Linked DNA regions of Alloactinosynnema sp. L-07. The main gene of each other region encodes a partner of the protein of the gene in region 2 in a complex. Links are inferred from orthologs where the notes say so. Each region holds a gene or a part of one and is shown on either strand. Other genes may lie near its edges.

Region 1 (16,697 bases), 4.8 Mb from region 2 along the record:
CGGATCGGCGACGACACCACCGACATCGTGTGCCTGCGGGCCAAGTCCGAAGAAGACGCGGGCGAACTGCGCAAACAGCTCGAAGCGACCCTCAAAGGCGCCAAAACGGCGTCAGGCACCCCCTGGTCGAAAATTCTGCCAGGGGCCACCGTCGAAACCGTGGGGGACACCGTGCGGATCAGCGCCAAGAGCGAGACGCCCGGGATGGTGTTCTCTGCGCTCAGCCGGGGCGACCTCGACATGTTGGTCAACTTCGAGTGACGCAGCTCACGACCGGACATGAAGGTTCTTCCAGGTCGCGGACCCGACTCTTCTGAGCTGCTGTGACCGCGTGCCCCTTTGAGCCCCTAACGTCGGGAATCCGAGCGTTTTCGCTGATCAGCGGCGCATTCCCGACGGCTAGGGGCCATCCGGGCCTCACCACTGTTGCCCCGAACGTGTCAGGATGTCGGGGAGAACCGTCAGCGCCGACGGTGGCCAACCATCCAGAACCGGGTGGGCGAGGTGACCGGCGGCGCGGCTGCATGCCGTCGCCACGAGCGACTGTGCGGCCCAGACACGAGGAGAACGCACATGTCGTCCCCAGAAACGTGGACGCACCCGGAGCCCCGTGAGGGCCCCGCCGCCACCGCCGCTGCCCCAACAGCAGAGCAGGTGATCGCGGGTTTGCGAGCGACAAGCGAAGGCGGTCCGGAGCTGGTCCAGCTCCTGACCCCCGAGGGTGAACGGGTCGAGAACCCGGAGTTCGACCGCTACGTCGCCGATGTCACCGCCGACGACCTGCGCGGGCTGTACCGCGACATGGTCCTGGTGCGGCGTGCCGACCGGGAAGCCAACGCACTGCAGCGGCAGGGCCAGCTCGGCATCTGGGTCCCGCTGCTCGGCCAGGAGGCCGCGCAGATCGGGTCGGGCCGGGCGATGCGACCCACCGACATGGCGTTCCCGAGCTACCGCGAGCACGGCATCGCGTGGTGCCGGGGGATCCACCCCAAGGAACTCCTGGGCATCTTCCGCGGCACCGACAACGGCAGCTGGGACTCCAACGCCACCCGCTTCCACCCGTACACCATCGTGATCGGCAACCAGGTGCTCAACGCCGCCGGTTACGCGATGGGCCAGCGGTTCGATGGCAAGGTCGGAGACGACGACGGGGAGGCCACCGTGGTCTTCTTCGGCGATGGCGCGACCTCGCAGGGTGACGTGCACGAGGGCTTCGTGTGGGCATCGGTCTACGACGCGCCGCTCGTCTTCTTCTGTCAGAACAACCAGTGGGCGATCTCCGAGCCCACAGAACGCCAGACGCGCCTGCCGCTCTACCAGCGCGCTCGCGGCTACGGCTTCCCCGGCATCCGGGTCGACGGCAACGACGTCCTCGCCACCCTCGCCGTCACCCGGTGGGCGCTCGACGCCTGCCGCCACGGCAACGGGCCGGTCCTCATCGAGGCGTTCACGTATCGGATGGACGCCCACACCACGACCGACGACCCGACGCGCTACCGGCTCTCCGACGAACTCGAGGCCTGGAAGCTCAAGGACCCGATCGAGCGGCTGCGGGTCAACCTGGTCCGCCACCACGACGCCGACCAGGAGTTCTTCGACTCCGTGCAGGCCGACGCCGACGCGCTCGCCGTGGAGCTGCGCGAGTTCTGCTTCAACATGCCCGAACCGCCGGTCGAGCAGATGTTCGACAACGTCTACGCCGAGGCGAGCCCGGTCCTCGACGCGCAGCGCGACGAGTTCCTTTCCTACCACGCAGGCTTCGGAGGTGAGCACTGATGGCCGCACCCGCGATCAACAAGCCCGCTACTGACTCCAGGACCCAGTCGCTGACCCTGGGCAAGGCGCTCAACCTCGGTCTGCGCACCGCGATGGAGGCCGACCCCAAGGTCATCGTCATGGGCGAGGACGTCGGCAAGCTCGGCGGTGTCTTCCGAATTACCGACGGTCTGCAGAAGGACTTCGGCGAGCACCGCGTGCTCGACACCCCGCTGGCCGAGTCCGGCATCATCGGCACCGCGGTCGGCCTGGCCGTGCGCGGCTTCCGGCCGGTCTGCGAGATCCAGTTCGACGGGTTCATCTTCCCCGGCTTCGACCAGATCGTCTCCCAGGTCGCCAAGCTGCACGCGCGCACGCAGGGCCGGGTCAAGGTGCCCATGGTCATCCGCGTGCCGTTCGGCGGCGGCATCGGCGCGGTCGAGCACCACTCCGAGTCCCCCGAGTCGTACTTCGCGCACACCGCGGGCCTCAAGGTCGTCACCTGCTCCAACGCGGTGGACGCCTACTGGATGATCCAGCAAGCCATCCAGTGCGACGACCCGGTGCTGTTCTTCGAGCCCAAGCGCTACTACCACTCGGCCAACATGAAGGCCGACGTCGACACCTCGGCCACGCCAGAGCCGCTGTTCGCTTCGCGCGTGCTGCGCACCGGGACGACCGCGACCGTGGTGGCCTACGGGCCGTCGGTGAAGGTCGCGATGGACGCGGCCACCGCCGCGGCCGAGGAGGGCAAGTCGCTGGAGGTCATCGACCTGCGCACGCTCTCCCCGCTCGACCTGGCCCCGGTCTACGACTCGGTGCGCCGCACCGGTCGGCTGATCGTGGTGTCCGAGTCGCCGTCGGAGGCGTCGCTGACCTCCGAGATCGCGGCCAAGGTGCAGCAGGAGTGCTTCTACTCGCTGGAGGCGCCCGTGCTGCGGGTCAACGGCTTCGACGTGCCGTACCCGCCCGCGAAGCTCGAAGAGCACTTCCTGCCCGACCTCGACCGAGTGCTCGACGCCGTCGACCGCTCGCTGGGGTGGTAGTCGATGCCTGAGTACAAGACTTTCCCGCTGCCCGACACCGCCGAGGGCCTCACCGAGGCCGAGATCCTGTCGTGGCACGTCAAGCCGGGCGACACGGTCACGGTCAACCAGATCATCGTCGAGATCGAGACGGCCAAGGCCGCCGTCGAGCTGCCCTGCCCGTGGGCGGGCGTGGTCACCGAGCTGCACGTCAAGCCCGGCCAGACCGTCGACGTCGGCGCGCCGATCCTGACCATCGACGTCGACCCCGGTGGCGCCGCCAAACCGACCAACGGTTCCACTCCCGCGGCGGCCGCGCCGGTGGAAGAGGAAATGAAGCCGCTGGTCGGCTACGGCTCCAAGACCGTCACCGCCAAGCGGCGCGCGCGCAAGGGCCCGGCCGTCCCCGCGTCGGCCGCGGCCGAGGCGGCACAGAGCACGGTGGCCGCCGCGTTCGAGCACCACCAGGGTCCTGTGCCCGACCCGGAGCCGGTCGTGCCCGACAGCCCGGCCGCGCTGCTCGACCTGCCCGGCGGGTACGTCCCGCTGGCCAAGCCGCCGGTCCGCAAGCTGGCCAAGGACCTCGGCGTCGACATCCGCTCGCTCACCGGCAGCGGTGAGAGCGGCGTGATCACCCGCGCCGACGTCGAGCGCGCCGCGTCCGGACCGGTCGACACCCCGGCCGCCGTGGTAGCCCCGCGCGGCGAGCGGCGGGTGCCGATCAAGGGCGTCCGCAAGGTCACCGCGCAGGCCATGGTCGCCAGCGCCTTCACCGCGCCGCACGTCACCGAGTTCCTGACACTCGACGTCACGCCGATGATGGAGCTGCGGGCGAAGCTGAAGAACCACCCGGAGTTCCGGGGGGTCAAGCTGACCCCGCTGGCGTTCTGCGCCAAGGCCATCGCCATGGCCGTGCGCCGCACGCCGGAGGTCAACTCGTCGTGGGACGAGGCCGCCCAGGAGATCGTCTACAAGGACTACGTGCACCTGGGCATCGCGGCCGCCACGCCGCGCGGCCTGATCGTGCCCAAGATCCGCGACGCCGACACCCTGTCGCTGCGCGAACTCGCCGAGGCGCTCGACCTGCTGACCACGACGGCCCGGGACGGCAAGACCCCGCCCGCCGACATGGTCAACGGCACGATCACGATCACCAACGTCGGCGTCTTCGGCGTCGACACCGGCACCCCGATCATCAACCCAGGAGAGTCCGCGATCCTCGCCTTCGGCGCGATCCGGGACACCCCGTGGGTGGTCGACGGTGAGATCAAGATCCGCAAGGTCTGCCAGCTCGCGCTGAGCTTCGACCACCGCCTGGTCGACGGCCAGCAGGGCTCGGAATTCCTCGCCGACGTCGGCGCGCTGCTCGCCGACCCGGCGCTGGCGATCACGTACTGACCGAGCCGCGAAACCCGCTGTCCCGTTCGCCGGGACAGCGGGTTTTGTCATGGGGGACCAAAACACTGGACTCGCGCGCGGCGACACCCGATGGTCAAGATCGGCTTCGGCGGATGGAGACCTGCGGATGTTTCGACGAACGACTCTCTTGTGTGGTGCGCTGCTACTCCTGCTCGGCTTCGCCACGGCACCTGCGAACGCGACGACAGAAGTCGGTTCACTGTCGGCTCGGTACACGACCGCGGCGGGCTCGCCCGTGACGAACGCCGGGGTCTCGATCTTCGACATGACGCAAACCCTGCGGGGCTGGGGTGTGACCGACGTCGACGGCTGGATCCGCATCACCAACGTCCCGGTCGGCGACTACAAGATCCTGTTCCGCTCCCCGAGTGGTCGCACCCAGTGGGCGACCCAGAAGTCCGACTTCGCCACCGCCGACCCGATCGCCATCCAGGCAGGCGTCGAGACCGTGCACCGCGAGATCTCGCTGCCGACCGGCGGCATCGACCTGACGGTGCGCGACGCACGCACAGCGGAACCGACGGTCGGGGCCTGCCTGTCCACGCTGTCCGGACCGATGCCGATTCGCGGCTGCACCAACGGCGCGGGTCGACTCGTCATCAGCCAGGTCACCGTGGGCACCTACACACTCCTGGTCACACCGCCGCAGGGCTACCTCACCGAGACACTGCACGACGTCGTCGTGTCGGAAGACCACACCACGGCACTGGCCGTGGCGGCGACCAAAGCTGCTCGACTCGCCTTCACCATGCGGGACAAGGCCACCGGCACGCCCGTCAGCGGCGCGTGCGTGACACTGGTCGAGGCAGGCGCGCGGGGCGTCGTCGGGACCGAGTCGATTTGTGCCGACGACCAGGGGCTCGTGCGGTTCGACGGGATGCGGCCAGGTCGCCATCGCGCGTTTGTGCGGGCCACCGACAGTGTGCACGGCAGCCAGTGGGTCGGCGTCCACGGCGGTACGGGCAACATCGACCGGGCCAAGTGGATCGAGGCCGTCGCCGGGCAGACCGCGCATACCGCCGTCGACCTCGACCGCGCGGGAACGATCTCCGGAACGGTCACCGCCGCGCGCGACGGCCGACCGGTCCATGGACTCTGCCCGACCGTCACGCCTGCGGGCCCATCACCCAGCCAACCTGCCGGTGTCACCTGTACCGCGGCTGACGGTCGCTACACGATCAGCGGACTCGGCCCCTACGACTGGCGACCGCAGTTCCCGGACTACACCGGCGCCTACGCGTGGACGTGGTCCGGCGGTGCCGCCCACCGGCTCGACGCCAGGGCAATCACGGTCTATTCAGGACGGAACAGGACTGTTGACGTGCGGCTCGCCGACGCGGGAACCGTCACTGGACGCCTAATCGGCGCGACACGACCGAGCGAGTCCATCGTCGTTCGGGCGTTCAACGACCGTACTGGCGACTACGCGGCGCCGGAGGGTCGGATCCTCCCCGGGCCTGAGTATGTCCTCACCGGCCTGGGCTCGCAGAAGCTCGTGATCACCTATCTCGCGTCGGTGGCACCGGACGTCGCGTGTTCAGGGCCGGTCGAGGTCGAAGCAGGCGGGGTCGCACAGCTCGATCTCGTGGTTCCGACGCCGTGACAAGTGCGGGCCCCTATAGACCGTTTGCGTGATACCCGTCACAGGGCGGCGGGAGTGGCCGATACTGGGGTTGTCGGCTCGATTCCGCACGCTCGAAGGCGGCGCGACATGCCCCACGACCCATATCAGGACCGCAGGCGTCCTCACCAACGCAATGTCGGTGGTTACGGCAACCGCAACGTCGGTGGCAACTACCACGAAGACAACCGCGCCTGGCACCAGAACGTCGACAATCGCCACGGCCGGTACGCCAACCGCGACTACATCGAGAACCGCAACCGCGCCTACTACGAGGGCGACCAGTTCCACGTGGACACCGGTCAGGACATGGGCATCGGCCGGGGCAGCGGACGTGGCATCGGCAGGCTCATCGCCTTCATCGGCATGGTCATCGCCCTGGCCGGGTTCGCCGCGTTCGCCTGGACGATCTTCAGCTTCGGCGCGAGCATCAACGACGGCGGCACGCCGGACCTGTTCAACAAGGAGTTCAACGGCCTTCCAGTCATCCCGATCGCGTTCGGCGCTTTCCTGGCAGGCGGCCTTATCGCGGGTGCCGGGCGATCCATGTCGAAAGCGGCACTGCGCCGCCACGAACAACGCGAGCGGGACCGACGGCGACGGGAGTACTACCGATGAGCCAGCAGAACATCGGCGGCAGCGGCAACATCAACGTCGGCGGCAACTACCACCAGGACAACCGCACCTGGCACCAGAACGTCGACAACCGCGGCGGCGTGTACGCGGGCCGCGACATGGTCGTGCAGGTCCCGCCAGAACTGCTGCGCGACCTCGACCACCTGAGCGGCCTGCTCGGGAAACTGCGACTCAGCGAGCAAGAGCGCTCGGCGGCGGCGTCCGCGCTCGGCCAGGCCCGGCAGGCGGCCGACCAAGCCGATCCGGAAGGCGTGGGGAATCACCTGCACCGGTTCACCCGGGCTCTGGTCAACGCGGGCGCCGTGGCCCAGGCAGGCACCTCGCTGACCGACGCCATCGGCCGCATCGCCACCTGGCTGGGCCCGGTCGGCGCGGCGGTGCTGGCGTTGCTCTGAGCCTGGGCCGAGTCAGGCCTTGGGCAGGTCGAAGTAGGAGATCAGGGTGGCCGCGAAGGCGATGTCGCCCTTGACCTTCACCTTCGCCGACAGGAACAGCATCGGCAGGCTCACCGTGCCCGCGACCGCACGCAGGAAGTCGGCGGGGGCGATGGTGACGGTGACCCTGGCGTCGGCGGTGGGGTGGTCGGCGGACTCGCACGTGCCGTTGTCGATCACGGTCTCGAACCGGTCGAAGCCGCCATCGCCCGCGCCGCCGGTGAACCGCCAGTGGATGACGGCCTGGAGATTGGCGGCGCGGTCGCGGTCGAGGTGGGTGGTCATCCGGCTGAAGACCTCCTCGAACACCACCTGACGCAGTCGTGGCTGCTCCATCAGCGCTTCGAGGTGGTCGCGGGAGCAGCGGCCGAGGAAGCGGATGAACACCTGCGTGCTCATTCCCGCGAACTCCAGGCCGGTGCCCGACGAGCCGAGGATGTCGAGCACCTCGATCAGCCGGACGAACTGCGCCGGGGTCAGCTTGGCCGGGTCGATCGCCTCGGCGAAGCCGTCGAGGTCGTGGATGGTGCGCGGCTCGATCCGGTGCCACTTCTGCTTGCGCCGCCACGACCGCTTCCGTCTTTCGGGCATGGCTGCAGTCTGCCCCGTCAAGCGCGTGGGAGGTCGAACAGGCCGGTCAGACCCGCCGCGAAGGCCAGGTCACCGCGGACCTTGAGCTTGCCGGTCATGAACAGCACCGGGGCCGAGGCGTTGTTGGTGATCAGCTTGAGGAAGTCAACCGGGGACACCGTGATGGTGGCTCGCGGCTGGCCTTCCAGGTCCCGGTTAACGGAACAGACCCCGTTTTCGATCAAGGTCTCGTAGCGGTCGTAGCCACCTTCGCCCGCGCCTCCGGTCAGCCGCCAGTGCACGACGGCGTGCAGGCCGCCGGTGCGGTCCTGGCGCAGGTGGGTGCCCATCCTGCGGTAGACCTCGTCGAGCACCTGCGCCCGCAGCGCGGGGTCGACCATGATCGACTGGAGCTGGTCCTTGGAGGCGTCGGTGATGATCTTGGCGAAGGTGACGGCGGCCAGCTTGGACAGCGCGAGGTCAGCGCCTTCGGCGGCGAGTCGCGCGAACGCGCGCAGCATCGTGGACAGGCCAGTGCGCCCGAGTTTCCTCGGATCGATCGCCCGCCCGATAGCATCGACATCTATGTCCATCGTGGCCGCTTCCTCGATGGTCAACCGATCAAGCAGCTCCACCAACTCCCGCGGCTTCAGCGCGTCGAGCGTCCGGCGGGTCTCGGTCATCGGGTCAGCCCTCCTTACCTACTGACGAGTAGGCTACGGGCGAGTAGATTTACGTGCAAGTAGGAATTGGAGGCCATCGGGTGAGCGTCGAAGAAGAGCGCAAACCGGCGCGGGTGAAACGTCTGCCCCGCGAGGTCCGCGAGCGCCAAATCCTCGACGCCGCCGTGCGGGTCTTCTCCCAATACGGCTACCACAACGCGTCGATGGACGAGATCTCCGAGGTCGCCGGGGTCTCCAAGCCGATGATCTACGCCTACCTCGGCCACAAGGAAGACCTGTTCGCCGCCTGCATCCGGCGCGAGGCCACCCTGCTGATGGAGGCCATCGCGGCCGGGGTCAGCAGCGACCTGGCCCCCGACATGCAGCTGTGGCACGGCCTGCGCGCCTTCTTCCAGTTCGTCGGCGAACAGAAGCAGAGCTGGCGGGTCCTGCACCGCCAGGCCACCTCCCAGGGCGGCCCGTTCAGCGAGGAACTCCTGGCCATGCGCGGCCGCGCGATCAACCTGGTCGACGCCCTCCTGGTCCGCTCAGCCACCACCCGCGGCGAGTCCCCAGCCAAGTCGACCGAGGCCATGGCCGCCGCATTGGTAGGCGCCAGCGAGTCCCTGGCCGACTGGTGGCTCGACCACCCGGAGGTCCCGGACACGACCGTGGCGTCGTGGCTGATGAACCTGGTCTGGATGGGCTTCGGCGACCTGGTCACCGGCACGATCTGGACACCGACCCCCAAATGAGTGCGCAGATTCGCCCGGTTGGGTAACGACTGCACCCACTCGCTTGACACGTGCGAAAATCGCACGACCATAGGGGTATGGAATGGTCGGCTGTTGGTGAACGAGTACGGGAGGCCCGGCTGGCGGCAGGCCTGTCGCAGGAGCGGCTCGCCCAGCTCGTCCAGCTCGAGCGAACGAAGATCGCGAAGATCGAGTCAGGCGATCGGCATATCGACGCGCTCGAACTCGTCCGCCTGTCGGAGGCGCTCAAGGTTCCGATGAGCCACTTCCTTTCCGCCAGACCGCAGGTCGTATCCCGACGCGCCCAGATCGTCGAAGACACCGACAGCGAGGCAGCTCGCGAGTCGTACCGGATCGAAGCCGCTCTGCTCGCCTGGCTGCGCGAGGTTCGGCAGTTGGAGAACCTCGGGGTATTCACAGCACCCGCCGCCATGTCGTACCAGGATGGCGCCGCCGACGCGGAAGCTGCCCGAAAGGCGGCACTCTGGCTCCGAGATCAACTCGGTCTTTCGAACCGTCCAATTGAAACTCTGATGTCCGTGTGTGAGGCGGCAGGTCAGCTCCTGCTTGTCGACAACATCCCGGGAGACGGCGCGTCGCTCATCGATGGCGACACCGCTGTCGCCATCATCAGCGGAAAAGCCGACCCCGGACGCCGTCGCGCCACGGCCGCACATGAACTCGGGCATTTCATCCTGGGTGATGAATACTCCAGCGACCTTGGCGTGGCGGTGTCCAGAGCTGAGCGCGAAGGCATTGTGGACGCTTTCGCATCCGAACTGCTGCTCCCCACGCAGGTCATTTCCGAGAAATGCCGGACGAACAGCCGGGATGACCTCGTCATCATGGCTGCGCGCTACCGCACCTCCTGGTCACTCGCGGTCCGCCAAGCAGCCCACGCGGGAGTCATCGGCGACCAACACGTGCACAAATGGTGCGCGGTCGCTCCTACACAAGCGGAACTGAAGGACGCGGTCGGCTGGGCACCCCAGGCCGATCTCAACAGTGTCCGGGTCCCGCCCAAATACGCGCACGCCGTAATCAACGCATGGCGAGCGGCCTACATCACGGCTGACCGCGCCGTCGAACTCATGCACGGACAGATCCGGCTCAGCGACTTACCGACGGTCGCTGGCAAGGAGCCCGAGCCGTGACGGCCCCATCGAGCAAGTTCGTCCTGGACGCGATGTGCCTGAATCACTTCGCGCGGATCGACCGGCTCGACGTCCTTCGCGATCTGCTCGTCGCGGACCAGTGCTACACGACGTACGTAGTGTTGAACGAGATCAAAGATGGGGTTCATACTCACCCACTCCTCGCAAGCGCCCTGGAAATGGACTGGGTGAGGCCCAGGCGTCTCGACTCGATTTCCGAGCTGGACTGCTTCGCGAAGTGGATCGAACGAGTCGGCGCCGCGCGAAGGAACCAGGGCGAAGCGAGCGTGTTCGCGGCCGCCGAACTATTGGGCGGGATCGCCATCACTGATGACGGCGACGCCCGGAAGGTCGCGAGCAAGTTCGGACTCGCGGTCCACGGAACCATCTGGCTGCTGGCACGCGCCTGCAACGACAGCAAACTCACGCCGGTGGCCGCCGGAAACCTGGTCGATATGCTTCAAGCGTCGGGAATGCGACTCCCCTGTACCGGTGCGGAGTTTCCAAGCTGGTGTCATGAACGCGGTTTGATCCAGCTCTCACCTGAATAACCAGGGCCTTGAGCCTAGCCCGACGGCCACCGGATCGGGTGACCGTCAGGCTGGCGTCACAGCGGGGTGATGATCCCGTCAACGTGCGGCTGCGGCTTCCGCGCGTTGATCAGATCGAACTTCCACCCACCACCCTGCTCCCGAGCCACAAACCCCACCTTGGCAGGCAACAGCACCGGCAACTTGAACCGGACATCCACCGAATACGCCGAAGGCAGCCGCCCCTCAAACGCGGCCAAACACCGAGCCTTCGTCCACATGCCATGCGCGATAGCCCGAGGAAACCCGAACAACTTGGCCGTCAACGCATGCATATGGATCGGGTTGCGATCACCCGAGACCTCCGCATACCGCCGCCCGATATCGTCCGGAACCTTCCAGAACGACGTCGGCTCAGGCAGTTCAGCCCGCTCGCCCGACTCCGCCTCACCAGACCCGCCACCACGCCGCAGATAAGTGCTGACGTCGTGCCAGATCACTTCACCATCGACAGAGGCCTCGCTGACCATGTCGAACTGACGCCCTTTCGGATGCGCACGCAGATTCTCCACATGCACCCGAAGATCGAACTTCTCGTCCACCCGCAAAGCCCGAGTCTGCGTGATCCGGTTCGCCACATGCACCGAACCGACCAGCGGAAAAGGGAAATCGCCGTCGGTCATCAGCTTGACCTGCATAGGAAAGGTCAACATGTGCGGATACGTGGCAGGCAGCTCATCAGTCAGCCGGAATTCACACACCCGGTTGTAGGCAGCCAGATGCTCCGGATCCACCGCGACACCGGACCGCACATAATCGCGGTCCGGCAGCGCGCCGCCCTTCTTGGTGAAGCCCGCGAGGACCGCCTTGGGGAACAGCAGCCCCAGGTTCGGCGACTCCTTGAGCTCCATCACGCCCCCAGCAGGCTCTGGCCGCAGACCCGGACCACGTTGCCGTTGACCGCGCCCGAGGCCGGGCTGGCGTACCAGGCGATGGTCTCGGCGACGTCGACCGGGAGACCGCCCTGCGACATCGAGTTCATCCGACGGCCGGCCTCGCGGATGAACAGCGGGACCGCGGCGGTCATCTTGGTCTCGATGAAGCCGGGGGCGACCGCGTTGATCGTGATGCCCTTGGCCGCGTACTCGTCGGCGTAGGCGTTGACCATGCCGATGACCCCGGCCTTGCTGGTGCCGTAGTTGGTCTGGCCCAGGTTGCCCGCGATACCCGCGATCGACGAAACCCCGATGATGCGCCCGCCCTCGCGGAGCGCACCTTCAGACAACAGCACCTCGTTGACCTTGAGCTGGCTGGTCAGGTTGACCGCGAGGACCGAGTCCCACGCGCCGTCCTTCATGTTGGCCAGCGTCTTGTCGCGGGTGATGCCCGCGTTGTGGACCACGATGTCGACGCCGCCGTGGCGGGTCTTGAGGTGCTCGACCAGCTTGGCTGGGGCGTCGGCGGCGGTGATGTCGAGCTGGAAGGTCGACCCGCCGACCCGGTTGGCGACCTTGGCCAGGTCGGCGCCCTGGGCGGGGATGTCGAGGGCGATCACGTGCGCACCGTCGCGGGCGAGCACGTCGGCGATGGCCGCGCCGATGCCGCGGGAGGCGCCGGTGACCAGCGCGATCTTGCCCGCCAGCGGGGCGGTCCAGTTCTCCGGCTCGCTGACGTCGCCGCCGTGCGTGCCGATCCGGATGACCTGGCCGTCGACGTAGGCGGACTTGCCCGACAGCAGGAAGCGCAGGGTCGACTCGACCTTGTCCTCGGCGCCCGGCTGGACGTAGACCAGCTGCGACGTCGCGCCGCGCTTGAGTTCCTTGCCCAATGACCGGGTGAAACCCTCGAGCGCGCGCTGGGCGATCAGCTCGCCCTGGTCCTTCGCGGCCTCGGGCGGGGTGCCGAGCACGACAATCCGACCCGACGACGCGACCGAGCGCATCACCGGGTGGAAGAACTCATAGAGCCCGCGCAGCTGCTCCGGGCTCGCGATCCCGGTCGCGTCGAACACGAGCGCGCCGTACTTCTGGGTGTCGGTCCCGGCCGAGGTCAGCACCTCGATCCCGGCGGACTTCAGCACCTGGCCGAGCCCGTCGGCCAGCCTTCCGGTGCCCCCGACCAGCGCGGGGCCGGTCAGGGCGGGCTCGCCCGGCTGGTACCGCCGCAGCGGCTCGGGGTTCGGCAGTCCGAGACGCTTCACGAGAAGCCGTCCGACGCCGGAAGTGCTGAACTGTTGGTAGCGGTCAGTCATTCGTTGCGCCTCCCTACTCGCTAGTAATCCTACTCATGAGTAGGTTAGAATGCTACCGCAGATGTAAATCCGTGCTCAGGAGGATGAGATGGCCCCTACTCGCGTACGCCGCGTCGCGGTCGTCGGCGGGAACCGGATTCCGTTCGCCCGGTCCAACGGGCCTTACGCCCGAGCGTCGAACCAGGACATGTTCACCGCCGCGCTGGACGGGCTCGTGGCCCGGTTCAGCCTGCAGGACGTCCGCGTCGGTGAGGTCGCCGCGGGCGCCGTCCTCAAGCACAGCCGCGACTTCAACCTCGCCCGCGAGTGCGTGCTTGGCAGCAAGCTCTCGCCCGAGACGCCCGCCTACGACGTGCAGCAGGCCTGTGGCACGGGTCTGCAGGCGATCATGCAGGTGGCCAACAAGATCGCGCTCGGCCAGATCGACTCGGCCATCGCCGGCGGTGTCGACACCACCAGCGACGCGCCGCTGGCGCTCAACGACGATCTCCGGCGCATCCTGATCGCGCTCAACAACGCCAAGACCGTCGGGCAGCGGCTCGCGCTGGCGGCCAAGCTGCGGCCCAGCCACCTGGCGCCGGAGCGCCCGGAGAACTCCGAGCCGCGCACCGGGCTGTCGATGGGCGGCCACGCCGCGCTGACGGCCAAGGAGTGGGGGATCACCCGCGAGGCGCAGGACGAGCTGGCGGCTTCGAGCCACCAGAAGCTCGCCGCCGCCTACGATCGCGGGTTCTTCGACGACCTGGTCACCCCGTTCCAGGGCCTCGCGCGCGACCAGAACCTGCGGCCGGACTCGTCGGCGGAGAAGCTGGCCAAGCTCAAGCCCGCGTTCGGCGGCCCCGACGGCACCATGACCGCGGGCAACTCCACCCCGCTCACCGACGGCGCGTCCGCGGTGCTGCTGGCCTCGGAGCAGTGGGCCAAGGAGCGCAAGCTGCCGGTCCTGGCGTACCTGACCTTCCACGAGACGGCGGCCGTCGACTACGTCCACGGCGGCGAGGGCCTGCTCATGGCGCCCGCCTACGCGGTGCCGCGGATGCTGGCGCGGGCCGGGCTGACGCTGCAGGAGTTCGACTTCTACGAGATCCACGAGGCGTTCGCGTCGCAGGTGCTCGCCACGCTGGCCGCGTGGGAGGACGTCGCGTTCGCCAAGGAGAAGCTCGGCCTGACCGAGCCGCTGGGCTCGATCGACCGGGCGAAGCTCAACGTCAACGGCTCCTCGCTGGCCGCGGGCCACCCGTTCGCCGCGACCGGCGGCCGGATCGTGGCGACGCTGGCCAAGCTGCTCGACGAGAAGGGCTCGGGCCGCGGCCTGATCTCGATCTGCGCGGCGGGTGGCCAGGGCGTCACGGCCATCCTGGAGAAGTAAGTACGGTCCTCTACGGCTCTCTAGTCTTCGGACTAGAGAGCCGTAGTCGTTTCTACGGTCGACACGCCGTAGGGGATTCTCGCCAAATATCGGGCTGACACTAGAGACGCCGATACCGTCGGATGATGGACCCGGTCCGCAACCCGTTCGCCCCCGGCGCAGGCCAGCGCCCGCCGGAACTCGCAGGCCGCGAGAAGGAGTTACAGGCCTTCGAGGTGGTCCTGGAGCGGGTCGCGCGGGGCCGCCCGGAACGAAGCCTGGTCCTCACCGGCCTGCGCGGCGTCGGCAAGACGGTCCTACTGGGCGAGCTGCGCTCGATGGCCGTCCGCCGCGGCTGGGGCGCGGGCAAGATCGAGGCCCGCCCGGACGCCGACCTGCGCCGCCCCCTGTCGGCCGCGTTGCACCGCGCAGTGCGTGACCTGGCCGTGCGCCACCGCGCGCCGGACCGGGTGGAGCAGGTGCTTGGCGTGCTCAAGGCGTTCGCGCTGCGCGCCAGCCCGGACAACGCCAAGCTCCGCGAACGCTGGCAGCCGGGCATCGACGTGCCCGCCACCACCGGCCGCGCGGACTCCGGCGACATCGAGATCGACCTGGTCGAACTGTTCACCGACGTCGCCGAACTCGCCCAGGACGTCGGCACCGGCGTTGCCGTCCTCATCGACGAGATGCAGGACATCGGCGCCGACGACATCTCCGCACTGTGCGCCGCCTGCCACGAACTGTCCCAGTCGGGCGCCCCGTTGGTGGTCGTGGGCGCGGGACTGCCGCACCTGCCCGCGGTGCTGTCGGCGAGCAAGTCCTACTCCGAGCGCCTGTTCCGCTACGTCCGGATCGATCGCCTGGACCGAGCCGACGCCGACCAGGCCGTGCTGGCACCGGTCGACCGCGAGGAAGCCGGGATCACGCCCGCCGCCCTGGACGCGCTCTTCGAACGATCGGGCGGCTACCCGTATTTCATCCAGGCCTACGGCAAAGCCGCCTGGGACGCGGCCCCGGACGATCCGATCACCGTCGAAGACGTCGCGGTGGCGGCCCCCGAGGCGGAAGCGGAACTGGCGGTCGGCTTCTTCGGCTCGCGGTACGAACGAGCGACCCCTGCGGAGCGGGAGTACCTGCGGGCGATGGCGGAGCTGACGGAGGGAAAGGACGAGGGCGCGGGCACGTCGGACGTGGCCGTCTACTTGGGACGCAAGCCGTCGTCGCTGTCGCCCGCGCGGGACTCGCTGATCAAGAAAGGTCTGATCTACTCGGCGGAACGGGGCAGGATCGCGTTCACGGTGCCCCACTTCGGCCGGTACTTGCTGGGGATGGACGAATAAGCAGCCCGGCGATCCGTGCGCATCGGGCCGGCGTCGTCCAGGATCTCGCCGCCGCCATCCGAGCCCTAGTCGGCCAGGGCCCGCCCATACGGGCGGCGGCGAGGGCCGGGGAGTCCGGGGCAAGGTACCGGCAAGTCAATTCAAGGAGGAGCGATGCGGTCGTGGTGGGGCTGGGGAACGGTCGAGGACGCCGTCACCGACGCGGAGGCCGTTGACCTGGTCACCCGGGTCCGCGCGGTGCTTCCAGAACACGACTTCACCGACCACGCGCCACCCGCGCCGGAGGACCTCGGGATAGCGCCCTCTCGGGTGACGCCCCCGCCTCGCTGGCCGAGCTGTGTTCGGATGACGTGGTCGACCGGGCCGCGCACGCACACGGGAAGGCGTTCCGGGATGTCGTGCGGAACCTGCACGGGCGGCTCGACCACGTGCCGGACCTGGTCGCACGGCCCGGGTCCGAGCAGGACGTGATCGACATCCTCGACTGGTGCACCAGGGCTGAGATTCCGGTGATCCCGTTCGGTGGCGGCAGTTCGGTGGTCGGTGGGGTCGAGCCACGGTTCGACGGACCCGCGGTGACCATGGATCTCTCCCGGCTCGACCAGGTGCTGGACATCGACCGAACCAGCCGGGCCGCGCGGGTGCAGGCCGGGGTGTTCGGCCCGCACCTTGAGGACCAACTGCGCCCGCACGACCTCACCCTGCGCCACTTCCCGCAATCGTTCGCCTTCTCCACTCTCGGGGGCTGGCTGGCGACGCGCGCGGGTGGGCACTTCGCCACGCTCTACACGCACATCGATGACCTGACCGAGTCGCTGCGGGTGGTCACGCCGGTGGGTGTCAGCGAGTCGCGGCGGCTGCCGGGGTCGGGGGCGGGACCGTCGCCGGACCGGCTGTTCCTCGGGTCGGAGGGGACACTCGGGGTGATCACCGAGGCGTGGGTGCGACTCCAGGACCGGCCGAAATGGCAGCTGACGGCCTCGGTCACCTTCCAGGACTACGCCGACGCCGTCGCCGCCACCCGGACCATCGCGCAGGCCGGGCTGTATCCGACCAACTGCAGGCTGCTCGACCCGACCGAGGCCTACCTCAACGCAGGCGCGGCCGGGTCGGTCCTGATCTTGGGGTTCGAGTCGGCCGACCACCCGGTCACCACGGCCCTCGACCGGGCGCTGGAGATCGCGGCCGACCACGGCG
Region 2 (3,476 bases):
TGTTGGCCTGTTTCAGCTCATCATCGGCCCCCTGGGCGGCGGCCTGCTCGGCCCGCGACCAGGTCGCTTCCTGACTCGGACCCGCCGCTCGCTCACCGATCCGAGGGTGGGCGTCGAGTGCCTCGCGCACGTCATCCCAGGCGAGTCGCTCGAAGATCTCGGTGGAGGTGGTGGTCAGGCTGTGGAGGTCCCGGTAGGGCCGGTTGTCCGCCATTTCCCCAGCCCAACGCCGCGACGCACAACAGGGAAGCAGCGTGGCGATGGCCCCCTCGGAGTCGGCGGCGTTGAGTCTGGACAGGAATGAGTCGCCGGGCACCAGCCAAGTAGACACCGGCCGGCTGTTCGCGGCCACTGACAACGGGGAATTCATGCAGTCGTCAGGTGGTCGCTGGAGGCCCCTACAGCGTTGGCTAGCTGCGGAAACTCGGTTGCGTCCGGCGGCAGAATCGGGGGATCGGAGGAATCATGGCGGGCCGCGATCTCTCCGGGCTGACGCTGGGCAGGCTTCCGGGGTGCTTGCCGGGCCTGCGGTGCTTCGTCGGGCGGGCTTAGCGGTGCTCGTCGCTGGCTGGCGGTGCTTCATCGGCCGGTGTGGTGGTGCTCGTCGGCCGGGCGGTGCTCGTCGGCCAGCTTGGCGGGAGGCGCCTGTTTGGGTGGTTCGCCTTGATTCGGGGACCCCGAAAATGGGCCTGTGCGGGTCAAAAGGCGAGCTCAAGGAACCTCACCCGCACCGCGCGTTTAGGCCCATTTACCCCGAATCAAGGCGAACCACCCAAACAGACCGTTCTGTTGGGCCCCTTGGGTTGGCGGAGGATCACCAACCCTCCCCACTCGCTTCCCCACTGTCCTTCCTCCCCCTCTCCCTTCCCTTGAAATGGGAGAAGGGCGGCCCCTGGTGGGACCGCCCTTCTCCTGCCTTGCTTGGTTCTTACTTGTAGATCTCGCCCTTTTCGGCCTTCTCCACCAGGGAGGCGGGCGGGGTGAACCGAGCGCCGTAGCGGTCGGCCAGCTCGCGGGACCTGGCCACGAAGCCTGCCAGGCCGCCCTCATACCCGTTGATGTACTGGATGACACCACCGGTCCAGGGTGGGAACCCGATGCCGAAGATCGACCCGATGTTGGCGTCCGGGATCGTACGCAGGACGCCCTCGTCGAAGCACTTCACGGTTTCCAGGGCCTCGGCGAACAGCATGCGTTCCTGCATGTCGCGCAGCGGCACGTCGACGCCTTCGACGGCGAAGGCGTCGGCCAAGCCTGCCCAGAGGCCGACTCGCTTGCCCTCGTCGTCGTATTCGTAGAAGCCCGCGCCCGAGGACCGGCCCTTGCGGTCGAACTCGTCGATCAGGCGGTCCAGCACGACCTCGGACGGGTGGGTATTCCAGGTGCCGCCCGCCGCCACGATGGCGGCCTTGGTCTCCTCGCGGATCTTGCGCGGAAGGGTGAAGGTCAGCTCGTCGAGCAGCTGCAGCGGCGCGGCCGGGTAGCCCGCCTGCAGGCCTGCCTGCTCGATCGAGGACGCCGCGACGCCCTCGCCGACCAGGGCCACGGCCTCGTTGATGAACGTTCCGATGACCCGGCTGGTGAAGAAGCCTCGGCTGTCGTTGACGACGATCGGGGTCTTCTTGATCTGCAGCGCGTAGTCAAACGCCTTGGCCAGGGCGACGTCGCTGGTCTTCTCGCCGACGACGATCTCCAGCAGCGGCATCTTGTCGACCGGGGAGAAGAAGTGCAGGCCGATGAAGTCCTCCTGCCGCTTCACCCCCTCCGACAGCAGCGTGATCGGCAGGGTCGACGTATTCGAGCCAAGGAGCGCGTCGGGGGCGACCAGGTCCTCGATCTCGCTGAAGACCTTCTTCTTGAGCTCGGGGCTCTCGAACACGGCCTCCACGACCAGGTCCACGCCCGCGACGTCGGCCGGGTCGGCGGTCGGCTTGATCCGGGCGAGGACCTCGTCGGCCTTCTCCTGGGTCAGCTTGCCCCTCGACACCGCCTTGGCCAGGATCTTCTCCGAGTACGCCTTGCCCTTCTCGGCCGACTCAAGGGTGACGTCCTTGAGCACGACATCGATCCCGGCCCGCGCGCTGGAGTAGGCGATACCGGCGCCCATCATTCCGGCGCCGAGGACGGCGACCTTCTTGGCCTGCCATTGCGGCTGGCCGTCGGGGCGGCTGTTGCCCTTGTTGATGGCCTGCAGGTCGAAGAAGAACGCCTTGGTCATGTTCTTCGAGACCTGGCCGATCACCAGCTCCACGAAGTACTGCGTCTCGATCTTGGTCGCCGTGTCGATGTCGACCTGGCAGCCCTCGATGACCGTGGCGAGGATGTTGCGCGGCGCGGGCATCGGGGCGCCCTTGAGCTGCTTGCGCAGGTTCGCCGGGAACGCGGGCAGGTTCGCCGCGAACGCCGGGTGCGACGGGGCGCCGCCGGGGATCTTGAAGCCCTTGACGTCCCACGGCTGCTGGGCGGCCGGGTTGGCCTTGATCCACGCCTTGGCCGCCGAGATCAGCTCCTCCGGCGTCGAGACGACCTCGTCGACCAGGCCGATCTCCTTGGCCTTGGCGGGCTTGTTGCGCTGGCCCTGCAGCAGCACGTTGAGCAGCGCGTTCTGGATGCCGATCAGGCGCGGTACGCGGACGGTGCCGCCGCCGCCGGGCAGCAGGCCGAGCGACACCTCGGGCAGGCCGATCTCGCTGCCCTTGACGTCGAGTGCGATGCGGCGGTGGGTGGCCAGGGCCAGCTCCAGGCCGCCGCCGAGCGCGGCGCCGTTGATGGCGGCCACGACCGGCTTGCCAAGGGTCTCAAGGCGACGGAAGTCGCGCTTCATGCCGTTGCACTGGTCGGTGATCGCCTGCGCGTCGGCCGGGCCCGCCTTCGCCATCAGCTTGAGGTCGCCGCCCGCGAAGAAGGTCTTCTTGGCCGAGGTCAGCACGACGCCGGCGATCGAGTCCTTTTCGGACTCAAGTCGGTCGACGGTGGCGGCGAGCGAGACGCGGAAGGTCTCGTTCATCGTGTTGGCCGACTGGCCAGGGTCGTCCATCGTCAGCGTGACGATGCCGTCCGCGTCCGACTCCCACTTGAACATGTTCTCAGTCATTTGAGTGATCTCTCCGGGATCAGACGCGCTCGATGATGGTCGCGACGCCCATGCCGCCGCCGATGCACAGGGTGATGAGCGCGCGCCGGGCACCGCGCCGCTCCAACTCGTCGACCATGGTGCCGGTGATCATCGCGCCGGTGGCGCCCAGCGGGTGGCCCATGGCGATCGAGCCGCCGTTGACGTTGATCTTCTCGTGCGGGATGTCGAGGTCCTTCATGAACTTCAGGACGACCGCCGCGAACGCCTCGTTCAGCTCCCACAGGTCGATGTCGTCCGGCGTCAGACCCGCCAGGGCCAGCGCCTTCTTCGCCGCCGGGGTGGGACCGGTGAGCATGATGGTCGGCTCGGCGCCGGTGACCGCGGCGGAGACGATCCGGGC

What was found.
Region 1: the proteins of BN1701_RS04665 (region 2) and BN1701_RS26065 are in contact, whole or in part, in a solved structure (PDB 8BNU), measured with the Escherichia coli proteins. The link is inferred for Alloactinosynnema sp. L-07 from one-to-one orthologs.

The regions. Positions count from the first base shown.
Region 1 is NZ_LN850107.1:5,724,798-5,741,494, forward strand. What follows is about bases 12,204-15,040. They hold BN1701_RS26065 (acetyl-CoA C-acetyltransferase), read left to right. Parts: upstream 12,204-12,900; coding sequence 12,901-14,181; downstream 14,182-15,040. Other genes in these bases: BN1701_RS26060 (3-oxoacyl-ACP reductase), read right to left, coding at 12,204-12,812; BN1701_RS26070 (ATP-binding protein), read left to right, coding at 14,307-15,040. In the rest of the region: BN1701_RS25995 (hypothetical protein), read left to right, coding at 1-261; pdhA (pyruvate dehydrogenase (acetyl-transferring) E1 component subunit alpha), read left to right, coding at 574-1,776; BN1701_RS26005 (alpha-ketoacid dehydrogenase subunit beta), read left to right, coding at 1,776-2,801; BN1701_RS26010 (dihydrolipoamide acetyltransferase family protein), read left to right, coding at 2,805-4,178; BN1701_RS26015 (carboxypeptidase-like regulatory domain-containing protein), read left to right, coding at 4,435-5,802; BN1701_RS26020 (ABC transporter permease), read left to right, coding at 5,911-6,438; BN1701_RS26025 (hypothetical protein), read left to right, coding at 6,435-6,851; BN1701_RS26030 (SCP2 sterol-binding domain-containing protein), read right to left, coding at 6,864-7,481; BN1701_RS26035 (SCP2 sterol-binding domain-containing protein), read right to left, coding at 7,499-8,143; BN1701_RS26040 (TetR/AcrR family transcriptional regulator), read left to right, coding at 8,224-8,877; BN1701_RS26045 (helix-turn-helix domain-containing protein), read left to right, coding at 8,955-10,031; BN1701_RS26050 (hypothetical protein), read left to right, coding at 10,028-10,582; BN1701_RS26055 (MaoC/PaaZ C-terminal domain-containing protein), read right to left, coding at 10,639-11,472; more of BN1701_RS26060, read right to left, coding at 11,472-12,203; more of BN1701_RS26070, read left to right, coding at 15,041-15,500.
Region 2 is NZ_LN850107.1:948,923-952,398, reverse strand. Bases 512-3,476 are described here. They hold BN1701_RS04665 (3-hydroxyacyl-CoA dehydrogenase NAD-binding domain-containing protein), read right to left. Parts: upstream 3,095-3,476; coding sequence 929-3,094; downstream 512-928. Other genes in these bases: BN1701_RS04660 (acetyl-CoA C-acetyltransferase), read right to left, coding at 3,114-3,476. In the rest of the region: uraD (2-oxo-4-hydroxy-4-carboxy-5-ureidoimidazoline decarboxylase), read right to left, coding at 1-316. UniProt on the Escherichia coli protein: Catalyzes the formation of a hydroxyacyl-CoA by addition of water on enoyl-CoA. Also exhibits 3-hydroxyacyl-CoA epimerase and 3-hydroxyacyl-CoA dehydrogenase activities.